Regions from separate parts of the Allobosea sp. GW823-FHT01F03 genome, predicted to be linked through region 2. Evidence: riboswitches for the same ligand, from Rfam matches in the RefSeq annotation. Region 2 holds a riboswitch; each other region holds the start of a gene.
The links. A riboswitch is a leader RNA that binds a small molecule or an ion and turns the genes downstream of it on or off. The one in region 2 is predicted to bind cobalamin.

Region 1 (3,262 bases), 1.3 Mb from region 2:
GGCGTAGCCGCGAGCGCGAGGCTCGCGACCACGAGCGCTGTGCCGAGGGCGCATTTTGAGCGGCGCTCCGCCATCATCCGCCGAACGCGACCTTGACGCCACCGAAGGCGCCGAAGCCGGGCACGAGGAAGCCGACGGGATTCTCCCAGCGCTTGTCGAACAGGTTGTCGACGCGTCCGAAGACCGTGACCTTGTCGGTGGCCTTGTACTCGGCGGCGAGGTTGACCAGCGTCGCGCCCTTGGCCTTCAGGCGAGGCACCGAAAAGTCCCGGTTCCCGTCGACCCAGGGACCGACATAGATCAGCGTCGCCGAGAGGCTGAGCTTATCCATCGGGGTCCAGGTGACTGTGCCGCTTGCCTTGTGACGCGGCCGACGCAGCAGTTCCTGTCGCGCGACCTCATCCTTGGCGAGCGTGAAGGTGTAGTCGGCCCTGACACGCAACTGCTCGGAGATCTGCAGCGCGGCGAAGGACTCGACGCCCTTCGTCTCGGCCTTTCCGATATTGGCGTAGGAGTTGCGCGCCGCGTTGGTCGCGATCAGGTTCTGAATGTCGTTCTGGAACCAGGTCGCACCGAACTGAACGCGCCGGTCCAGAAGCGGCTGCTCGAAGCCGACGTCCCAGCCACGGCTTTCCTCCGGCTTGAGATTCGGGTTGCCGAAGAAGTTGAAGCCCGGCCGGTAGTCGATGAAGAGTTCGGCGAGCGTCGGCGCCTTGAAACCGGTGCCATAGCTCGCCTTCAGCTTGGTCTCGGTCCCTGGAACGATGTAGGCTGGCGCGATCCGGTAGGTGGTGTGGCCACCATAGCTGTCATCGTGGTCGTGACGGATGTTGGCGGCCAGGAAGAAGCGGTCGGCGACATTGCCCTGATATTCGAGATAGGCCGCCTTGCTGCCGTTCGAGGCCGTGAGGCTGGGGGTGTCCAGCCGCTCGCGCTCATAGGAGAGGCCGCCGATCAGCATGTGCCCCTTGGCGAGTTCGAGATCGCCCCGCCAATCGAGCTTGGTCCGCTCACCCAGATTCTCCGTCGGCAGGCCGAGGGCCCCGAATGCGTCGGGGGAGCGGTAGGAGCGATCCTGGTTCGAGTAGGACACGCCGAAGCGGTTCACAAAGCGACCTCCCAGCGGATCCCAGACCACCTCGCCGCGGGTGAAGGCCTGGGCGTAGTTCGAAAGCGATCGGTAGGATGTCGGCCGACTGGGGAAGCCGCTGTCATAGGTCGAGCGGAACTGCCCGTCGGTATAGCGGCCGACCCAGTTGACGCTGAGCGTGTCGGTCAAGGCGAAGCCGAGGCGGCTGGAGTAGCTATAGGCGTCATAGGCATTGGGCTTCACGCGCACGCCCGGCGGGATCAGGTTCGGCGGCACGGAATCGGTCGAGTCCGAGCGCATATGGGAGACGTTGAAGGCGTAGTTGAAACGGTCGTCGCCGCCGCTGAAGCCTGCGGCCTGGTTGAAGGTGCCGTGCGAGCCGGCCTCGACGCGCGCGGTCGCCTTTGGCGGCCCTTCGCCGCGCCTGGTGACGATCGAGATCACGCCGCCGATCGCGTTGGCGCCGTAGAGGCCGCTCTGCGGCCCGCGCAGTACCTCGATACGCTCGACGTCGTCGGTCAGCATCGAGCCGAAATCGAAGGACCGGTTCGGCGTCGACGGGTCGTTGGCCTCGATGCCGTCGATCAGCACCTTGACGTGGTTCGAATTGGTGCCGCGCATGAACACCGAGGTCTGACCGCCAGGGCCGCCGATCTGGACGATGTTGAGGCCCGGCACGGCGGCGAGCGCCTGCGGCAGCGTCCGGCGCTGCTCGCGCTGGATCTGGTCGGCGGTGATGACGGTGACGGAGCTTGCGACCTCGCGTGCCGGGGTCGGCGTGCCGGTGGCGCTGACCACGACCTCGTCGAGCCGGATCGTTTCAGGTCCCGACTGGGCCCTGGCGGCAAGGGGGTTCAACGAGGTGCCGGCGAGCAGCAGGAAGGCGAACGGCAGGGGGCCGCGCAGGGCGGTCTGGGGGAAGGGGAGCACGGAAGAAACCTCGGGCGGTCAACGTTGTGGCACGTCACCGCGAACGCGATCTCCCGCCCGCACCCGAAAAGGGTAGCGCGCAAGTGAACCAGCGATCGAAACACCCCGTCCGAACGTGTTCGCGTGTGACCACGACTGACGGCAGGTCTCCTGGCTCGCGGGTCAGCGCCTTCTCACCGCCTTCCCAGGGCCGAGGCCCCAGTGGCGTATGGCGAAAGGCTCGCCGCTTACAGTTGCGGGGGCAGCCGCAGCATGGGGTGGCGAGCCACCCGCACTGCGTTCCCTTTTGATCCCGTGAGGGAACCGTCGCGTTTACGAGTAGGGCGGGAATGAGGCGGCGTCAACGCGCGATGAGAGTGGGGAGGGGTCGCGTGGCGCGACGAAGGGGTTGCAAGTTATCATTATATATTATATGAAAATGTATATTGAATTTCGAGCCACAGGAGCCGCTATGAAAATCGTCGAGATATCCGAGAGGCTTGCGGTCGCTGGGCAGCCCTCCCTCGTCGACTTCAAGTCCCTCGCCGCGCGGGGTTTCAAGGCCATCGTCAACGACCGTCCCGATGGCGAGGAGCCGGGCCAGCCAGATTCGGCCGCCGAAAGGCAGGCGGCCACCGAGGCGTGCCTGGCCTACAGCTTCGTACCGGTGACCGGGACGACCATCACCCGGGCCGATGTCGAGGCCTTCCAGGCGGCGCTCGCCGCGGCGCCGGGGCCGGTGCTGGCGCATTGCAAGGGCGGCACGCGCTCCTTGACCCTGCATGTGCTGGGCGAGGTCCTGGGCGGACGGATGAGGGCCGAGGAGGTGCAGGGTTTCGGAGCGCGCTTCGGCTTCGATCTTGCCGGCGCAAAAGCCTGGCTCGACCGCGAGAGCGCCCGCAGTCCGCAGGTCAAGGGCTTTTACGAGCTGCGCAGCGGCAGCGTGCAATATGTCGTCGCAGACCCGGCGACGGCGCGCTGTGCGATCATCGATCCCGTGCTCGATTTCGACGAGAAATCGGGCGCGACCGCGACCGTCAGTGCCGATGCCATCCTCGCCTATGTCGCGCAGCAGGGCCTCACCGTCGAGTGGATTCTCGACACCCATCCGCATGCCGATCATTTCTCGGCGGCCGCCTATCTCAAGGCGAAGACCGGCGCGCCGACGGCGATCGGCGCCGAGGTCGTCGCGGTTCAGCGTCTGTGGAAGGATTTCTACAACTGGCCGGATTTTCCGGCCGACGCCTCGCAATGGGACAAGGT
Region 2 (3,262 bases):
CTCCGAGCAGCCCTCGATGCCGCAGCCGGCGATGAAGGAGCCGTCGAAGCCGAGATCGCCGAATTCGTTGACCAGCACGGCGAGGCGCTTGCCGCCGGCATTCTCGAGCAGATGCCGGACGAGGGTCGTCTTCCCGGCGCCGAGGAAGCCGGTGATGATCGTGCACGGCACCTTGCCGAGCGTGGGGTTCTGGGGAGCGTTCATTGATCAGATCCTTGCTGGCGCGGCAGCGGAGGCACGCGCGCGACCACGCCCTTGCGGAACGAGGCGGGTCTTTCTTTCCAGGGAACGATGCCGTTGGCGCTGGCGGCAAAGCTCTGCGCCGCGCCGACGATCTCGTCGAGATGGCTGTCGGTGTCGAGGTCACCGATTAGATAGGTCCACTTGCCGTCGGCGGCGAGCGCGATGGTGCAGGGCCGCTTGCAGACGGCGAGGCATTCGACCTCGACGACGGCGACGCGGCTGCCGGCAAGGCGCGCGGCCAGGGCCGATGCGAGCTCGACGCCCGGCCGGTCATAGCCGTCAGGCAGATCGTCGCGCTGGCGCCGGCAGGCTGTGCAGACATGGATGGTGCAGCCCGGCTCCAGCCGGGCGATGGTCGCGAGGGCGAGATCGCCTTCGAGCATGAGACTGCTTCCTTGGACTGGCGCGGCCGTTTCCGGCCGCGCGAGGCGTCAGGCCGCCGCCGTGGCGGCGCTGCGGCGCGTGGCCCAGGGCCAGAGCACGCCGACGGCGAAGCCGGTGGCGAGCCAGAGCGCGGCCTGGATGGCGAGCGAGAGCGCCGCGAAATGCGCCGCGATCTCGGCGGGGACCCGGCTTTCCGGAGCGACCGGGTGCGGCGCGCCGATCAGATGCGGCAGCAGCAAAGCGAGCACGGCGAGCGCCCTTGCCCAGGAGGACTCGACCCGCAGGAAGACGAAGAGCGCGCCCGCGGTGACGGCTGCGGTCATCAGCCACCAGAGCTGCCGGTGCTGTAGCTCCGCCGCGGCTGCGCCCGGCAGTTCCGGCGCCAGCCCCATAGCCGGGGCGAGCCCGAAGGCGAGGAACCCGCAGACCGCCCAGGCCAGGGCCCGGCGCTCGTCGATCCGCTCGTTCGCCGCGATCATGCCGGCGAGCAACAGGGCGGCGAAGCCGATCGCGGTGCCGATCGTCACCAGGCTGGTGAAGGCGGTGCGCTGGAAACCGTCCTGCGGCTTCCATTCATGCTCGTCCCCATGCGCGGCCGGGCCGTGCGCGAGGTGGATGCGGGCTTCGCCGGTGAAGGCCGCCTGCATCGGTGCGGGCTGCGCGCGCAGCGCCGCCTCATAGGTCTCGGCCTTGAGGATGAGCGGCGTCGTGGTGACGTGCTGGAGCGCCGATATCAGCAGCCCAGCCAGAAGCCCGGCCAGAAGACTGACCGTGAGAACACGCGTGACCATTTGGCTTCCCCGTCAGTGGCAGGGGAAGGCGAGGCCGTGGCGGGCGTCATGCGCCGCATTGTGGACATTCGCGGAGGCCGCGAAGCCGACGGTGTAGACCAGCACGAAGCCGAGGATCAGCGCCGCGGCGACGGCTTTCGCACGCTCGGAGACGCTGGCCTGGCTGGAGACGGTAGCCGTATTCATCTTGGTTCACTTCCTGGCCACCCCACCGGCAGCCTGTTGGACGACATCGAAAGACGGCAGGTCTCCTGGCTCACGGCTTGGTGTCCTGCTCCGCCTTCCCGGGAAACCCAGTGGCCGATGGCGCAGGACGCGCCGCTTACAGTTGCGGGGGCAGCCGCGGCATCGCACCGCGTTCCCTTTTCACCTCGTCGCCGAGGCACCGTCGGGGATGATCATTAGCCATCCGGCGGGCGCTGTGCAATGCACTCACGTCATTCTCGGCCGGAAGCGTAGCGCAGAGCCGAGAATCTCCTGAAAGAGATGCTCGGCTCTGCGCCCGAGCATGACGCGGAGACCAAGACATGACCGTTCCCCCGCTCACCCTCGTCCTCGGTGGCGCCCGTTCCGGCAAGAGCCGCCATGCCGAGACGCTGATCGAAGCCCTGCCGGCTCCCTGGATCTACATCGCCACCGCCCAGGCCTATGACGAGGAGATGCGCGCGCGGATTGCCGAGCACCGGGCCCGCCGCTCGCCGGACTGGCGGACGATCGACGCGCCGATGGCGCTGCCCGAGGCTCTGCGTGCCGTTCCGCCCGGGCGGCCGGTGCTGGTCGACTGCCTGACGCTCTGGCTGACCAATCTCATCCTGGCCGAGCGCGATATCGCCATCGCCACAGGTGATTTGATGCTCGCCTGCCGCGAGGCGCAGGGGCCGATCGTGCTGGTTTCGAACGAGGTCGGCCTCGGCATCGTGCCGGAGAATGCGCTCGCCCGCCGCTTCCGCGACGAGGCCGGGCGGCTGCACCAGCGCCTTGCGAGTCAGGCGGAGCGCGTGGTCTTCATGGTCGCCGGTCTGCCGATGCAGGTGAAATAGCAGGGACGAAGCGATGACGATCGATGACGGTGGGGCCGCCCGCCACAAGGCGAAGATGGAGAAGCGCAAGGCGGTCCAGGACGCCGAGGTCGCCGGCAAGACGCTCGAGAAGGGGCTGTTGATCGTCAACACCGGACCCGGCAAGGGCAAGTCGACCGCCGCCTTCGGCCTGATCCTGCGGGCGCTTGGCCATGGCTGGCGCATCGGCGTCGTGCAGTTCATCAAGGGCGCCTGGTCGACCGGCGAACGCAAGGCGCTGGAGGCCTTCGGCGATCAGATCTCCTGGCATTCGATGGGCGAGGGCTTCACCTGGGAGACGCAGGACAAGGCCCGCGACATCGCCGCCGCGACCCGCGCCTTCGAGAAGGCGAAGGAGCTGATGGCCGACGAGAGCATCCGGCTCCTGGTCCTGGACGAGCTCAACATCGCCCTGCGCTACGACTATCTGCCGCTCGCCGAGGTCGTGGCGGTCTTGCAGGCGCGCCGGCCCGATCTCCACATCGTCGTCACCGGCCGCAACGCCAAGCCGGAGTTGATCGAGGCCGCCGATCTCGTCACCGAGATGACGTTGGTGAAGCACCATTTCGCCGCCGGCGTGAAGGCCCAGGAGGGGATCGAGTTCTGAGCGTCGCTCAGCCAGCCAGCACTGCGAGGCTGCCGAGCCCCGCCAGCCCCCACAGGATCAGGCAGGCTTTCCGGTAGAGCCCGAGCGCCCGCCGGATGTCGGCTGCCTTCGCCTCGGCCCGTCCGTCGCCCATCCAGCCATCCTCGACCCTGACCGCGCCATAGACGCGCGGCCCGGCG
Region 3 (3,262 bases), 1.4 Mb from region 2:
GCGGGCAACGAGGAAAGTCGAGCGGCGATGGAACAGGCCGCGCAGCAAACCGTCGGCCTCGCAGCTTCCGTAGAAGGCGCGGGCATGGCGGGCGAGGTCCATCATCGGGCCGGGCTTCTTGCTCGCGACCGAGACCGCGCCGTCCGAAGCGCCGGTCGCGCCGGCCGCCGGTCCCGAAGCATCGAGCAGCGTGACCCGCGCCCCGGCCGCCGCCAGGAAATGCGCGGCGGCGGCGCCGACGATTCCGGCGCCGATCACGGCGACATGAAGGGAAGGAGAGCGGGCCATGCGAAGCGACGGGGGCGTCCTTGAAAGCGATGCGCGACCCTCGGTCGCTTCGCCTTCCGGGTCGATCCAAATGATCCGCCGCGACTTGCGCCATTGTTTGAAAGTGGCGGAAGGTCACCGCCTATGGCTAAGAGTGAGGCTCCCCGCCGCGGAACGAACCATGCGCGAAGCCAATCTGACGCTGATCCAGACCTTCTTCATCGTCGCACGCGACGGCTCCTATTCGGCAGCGGCGCGCAAGCTGGGGATGAGCTACCAGTCGGCCGCCAACCATGTCCGCCGGCTCGAACAGGTGCTCGAGGAGCGCCTCGTCCTCTCCGAGCAGGGCGCCAAGACGGTGACGCTGACGCCGCGCGGGCGCAGCCTCTACAAGCTGCTGCTGCCGGAGCTCGACACGGTGCTGGCGAGGCTCGACCGCACGCTCGACAAGGAGCGGCCGGTGCTGCGCATCGGCCTGCCGCAGGCGATCTTCTACTATCTGCTGCCGCCGATCCTGGCGCGCTTCCGCGAGCTCTTCCCGCAGGTCGAAATCCTCGCCTATGAGCGCGACACCTCCCTGCCCGAGATGATCAAGGATGGCAGCCTCGATCTGTGCATCACCGAACGCTATTTCGGTGACCCGAACGTGCCGCAGCATCTGGTCTGCACCTATCGGCCGGCGCTGGTCTTCCCCACCGCCTGGGGCGCGGCGCCGGCGCCGGGCGCGATCCGGGAATGGGCGCAGGGGCGCCCCTTCGTGACCTATGAGCCCGGCCAGCTGCTGCGCAACCTCGCCATCGACTATCTGCGCCCGGACGGCTCGGAGATGGAGATCGCGATCTCGACCTCCGGCAGCTCGAGCGTGAAGCGCTGCGTCGAGGCAGGGATCGGCTTCGCGATCATCCCGGCCTGGTGCCTCGACGGCAACGAGACCAGCATCGCCGGACTCGAAATCGCCGAGCTGCCGGAGATCCCGATCTATTTCGGCGAAGCGAGCTTCCTCGCCCGCAACCCTTATGTCGTGACGCTTCGCCAGCTCTGCGGCAACCTGATGCAGACGGCGTCCGGCCCGCAGCTTCCGACCGCTTGACGCCGCTTCGCGCCGATCTATGGTCGCAGCCGATCATGGTTCTCCAGGCGTCACGCCCTGGAGCTAAGAGGGAATTCGGTGAGGCGCACCGCGCCGAGGCCGAGGCTGCCCCCGCAACTGTAAGCGGCGAGCTCTCCACCCATCGTCCACTGGCGCTCGCGCGCCGGGAAGGCCGGGCGGAACCAGCATCGACCCGCGAGCCAGGAGACCTGCCCTGATCGTCGGAAAGGTCTTTCGGGCGGGGTGCTCCGGAGGGTTGCTGGCAGGCGCGGGACGAGGATCCCGCCGCTCCGTCGCAATCGCCTGCTTCCCGCCTTCATCTCGGGGAGCGATGAATCCAGATGCCCATCTCCAACAGCGCCGCCGGCGCCTTTTCCCGCGCCAGCTTGACAGGCCACGGCGCAGACCTCTATCAGTTTTGTTATAACATTACATATCAACCCACGCCACACCCGGCGGGCTCACTCCCCGGCGCCGTCCGCTCTCTCCTGCCTTCGAAGGGTCCCATGCGCGCCTTCCGCCTCCCGCTCGCCCTGGCCGCCGGCCTGTGTCTCGCCACGGCCGCACAGGCGGCACCGACGCGGTACCCGCTGACGCTGGAGAACTGCAGGGAGACCGTCACCTTCAGCCAGGCGCCAAAGCGTGTGGTCGCCGTCGGCCAGACGCAGACCGAGATCCTCTATGCGCTCGGCCTGGGCGACCGCGTCGTCGGCACCTCCGTCTGGTTCAGCCCGGTCGCCAAGCCCTATGAAGCCGTGAATGCCAAGGTGAAGCGGCTCGCCGACAATGATCCGAGCTTCGAGGCGGTCGTCGCCCAGGAACCCGATCTCGTCACCGCGATGTTCGAATGGCATATCGGGCCGAACGGCATCGTCGGGAAGCGCGACCAGTTCGCCAAGGTCAAGGTACCGACCTATGTCTCGCCGACCGATTGCGTCGGCAAGGACAATTCCGGCCCCGGCGACGGCGTGCGGACCAAGATGTTCGGCATGGAACTGGTCTACCAGAACATCCGCGAATTCGGCCAGATCTTCGACGTTTCCGACCGTGCCGAGGCCCTGGTCGCCGAGCTGAAAGCGCGCGAGGAGAAGGCGGTGCAGTCGGTCGCCGGACTGAAGGCACGGGACGTGCCCGTCGCCGTCTGGTTCTCCAGCAAGGACATCAAGGGCGACGCCTTCATCGCAGGCAAGAACGGCGTGCCGGCCTATATCCTGTCGAAGCTCGGCGCCCGCAACGTCATCACCACCAATGAGGAATGGCCGCTGGTCGGCTGGGAGAGCATCGCCGCCGCGAACCCCGCCGTGATCGTCGTCGTCAAGATGGATCGTCGGCGCTTCCCCGCCGACGATATCGATCTCAAGCTCAACTTCCTCAAGACCGACCCGGTGGCGAGCAAGCTCGATGCCGTCAAGCAGGACAGGATCGTGGTGATGGATGTCGGCGCGACGCGCGCCGGGCTCGACACCGTCGACGGCATCGAGGCGCTGGCACGCGGCATCGAGCGCTTCGGCCTGGCGCGGTGAGCCACCACCCCGTCCAGCCGAACTGGCCGGCGCGGATCGGCATCGCGTTCGCAGCGCTGGCCGCGCTGGTCTTCGCCATCGCGCTTGCGGTGACGATCGGAGAGATGCGGATTCCGTTGCCGACCGCCTTCCAGGCGCTCGGCAACGGCTTGTTTGATCTGGGCTACCCGGTCAGTGCCATCCAGCAGGGCGTGATCTTCGACTACCGGCTGAGCCGGGCGCTGCTGGCGGGGCTGTGCGGCGGGGCACTGGCGCTGTCGGGCGCTATCCTGCAGGCGCTGCTGCGCAACCCTCTGGCCGAGCCCTATATTCTCGGCATCTCGGCCGGCGCCTCGACCGGCGCGGTTGCGGTAATGATCCTCGGCTTCGGCGGGGCGGCGCT

Region 1: it holds a riboswitch for cobalamin, as region 2 does, so the genes downstream of both, AC3RCC_RS03565 (TonB-dependent receptor plug domain-containing protein) here and AC3RCC_RS24820 (CbtB domain-containing protein) in region 2, are expected to answer to the same signal.
Region 3: it holds a riboswitch for cobalamin, as region 2 does, so the genes downstream of both, AC3RCC_RS18090 (ABC transporter substrate-binding protein) here and AC3RCC_RS24820 (CbtB domain-containing protein) in region 2, are expected to answer to the same signal.

Annotation. Positions count from the first base shown of each region.
Region 1 covers NZ_CM179505.1:758,786-762,047, forward strand. The annotation lists gene AC3RCC_RS03560 (ABC transporter substrate-binding protein) at 1-32, opposite strand, end outside; gene AC3RCC_RS03565 (TonB-dependent receptor plug domain-containing protein) at 74-2,020, opposite strand; cobalamin riboswitch at 2,144-2,343, opposite strand; gene blh (bifunctional sulfur transferase/dioxygenase Blh) at 2,472-3,262, shown strand, end outside.
Region 2 covers NZ_CM179505.1:5,192,770-5,196,031, reverse strand. The annotation lists gene cobW (cobalamin biosynthesis protein CobW) at 1-204, opposite strand, end outside; gene AC3RCC_RS24830 (DUF1636 family protein) at 201-626, opposite strand; gene AC3RCC_RS24825 (CbtA family protein) at 675-1,418, opposite strand; gene AC3RCC_RS24820 (CbtB domain-containing protein) at 1,431-1,604, opposite strand; cobalamin riboswitch at 1,643-1,822, opposite strand; gene cobU (bifunctional adenosylcobinamide kinase/adenosylcobinamide-phosphate guanylyltransferase) at 1,946-2,458, shown strand; gene cobO (cob(I)yrinic acid a,c-diamide adenosyltransferase) at 2,472-3,083, shown strand; gene cbiB (adenosylcobinamide-phosphate synthase CbiB) at 3,091-3,262, opposite strand, start outside.
Region 3 covers NZ_CM179505.1:3,765,529-3,768,790, forward strand. The annotation lists gene AC3RCC_RS18080 (NAD(P)/FAD-dependent oxidoreductase) at 1-288, opposite strand, end outside; gene AC3RCC_RS18085 (LysR family transcriptional regulator) at 449-1,357, shown strand; cobalamin riboswitch at 1,377-1,588, shown strand; gene AC3RCC_RS18090 (ABC transporter substrate-binding protein) at 1,864-2,880, shown strand; gene AC3RCC_RS18095 (FecCD family ABC transporter permease) at 2,877-3,262, shown strand, end outside.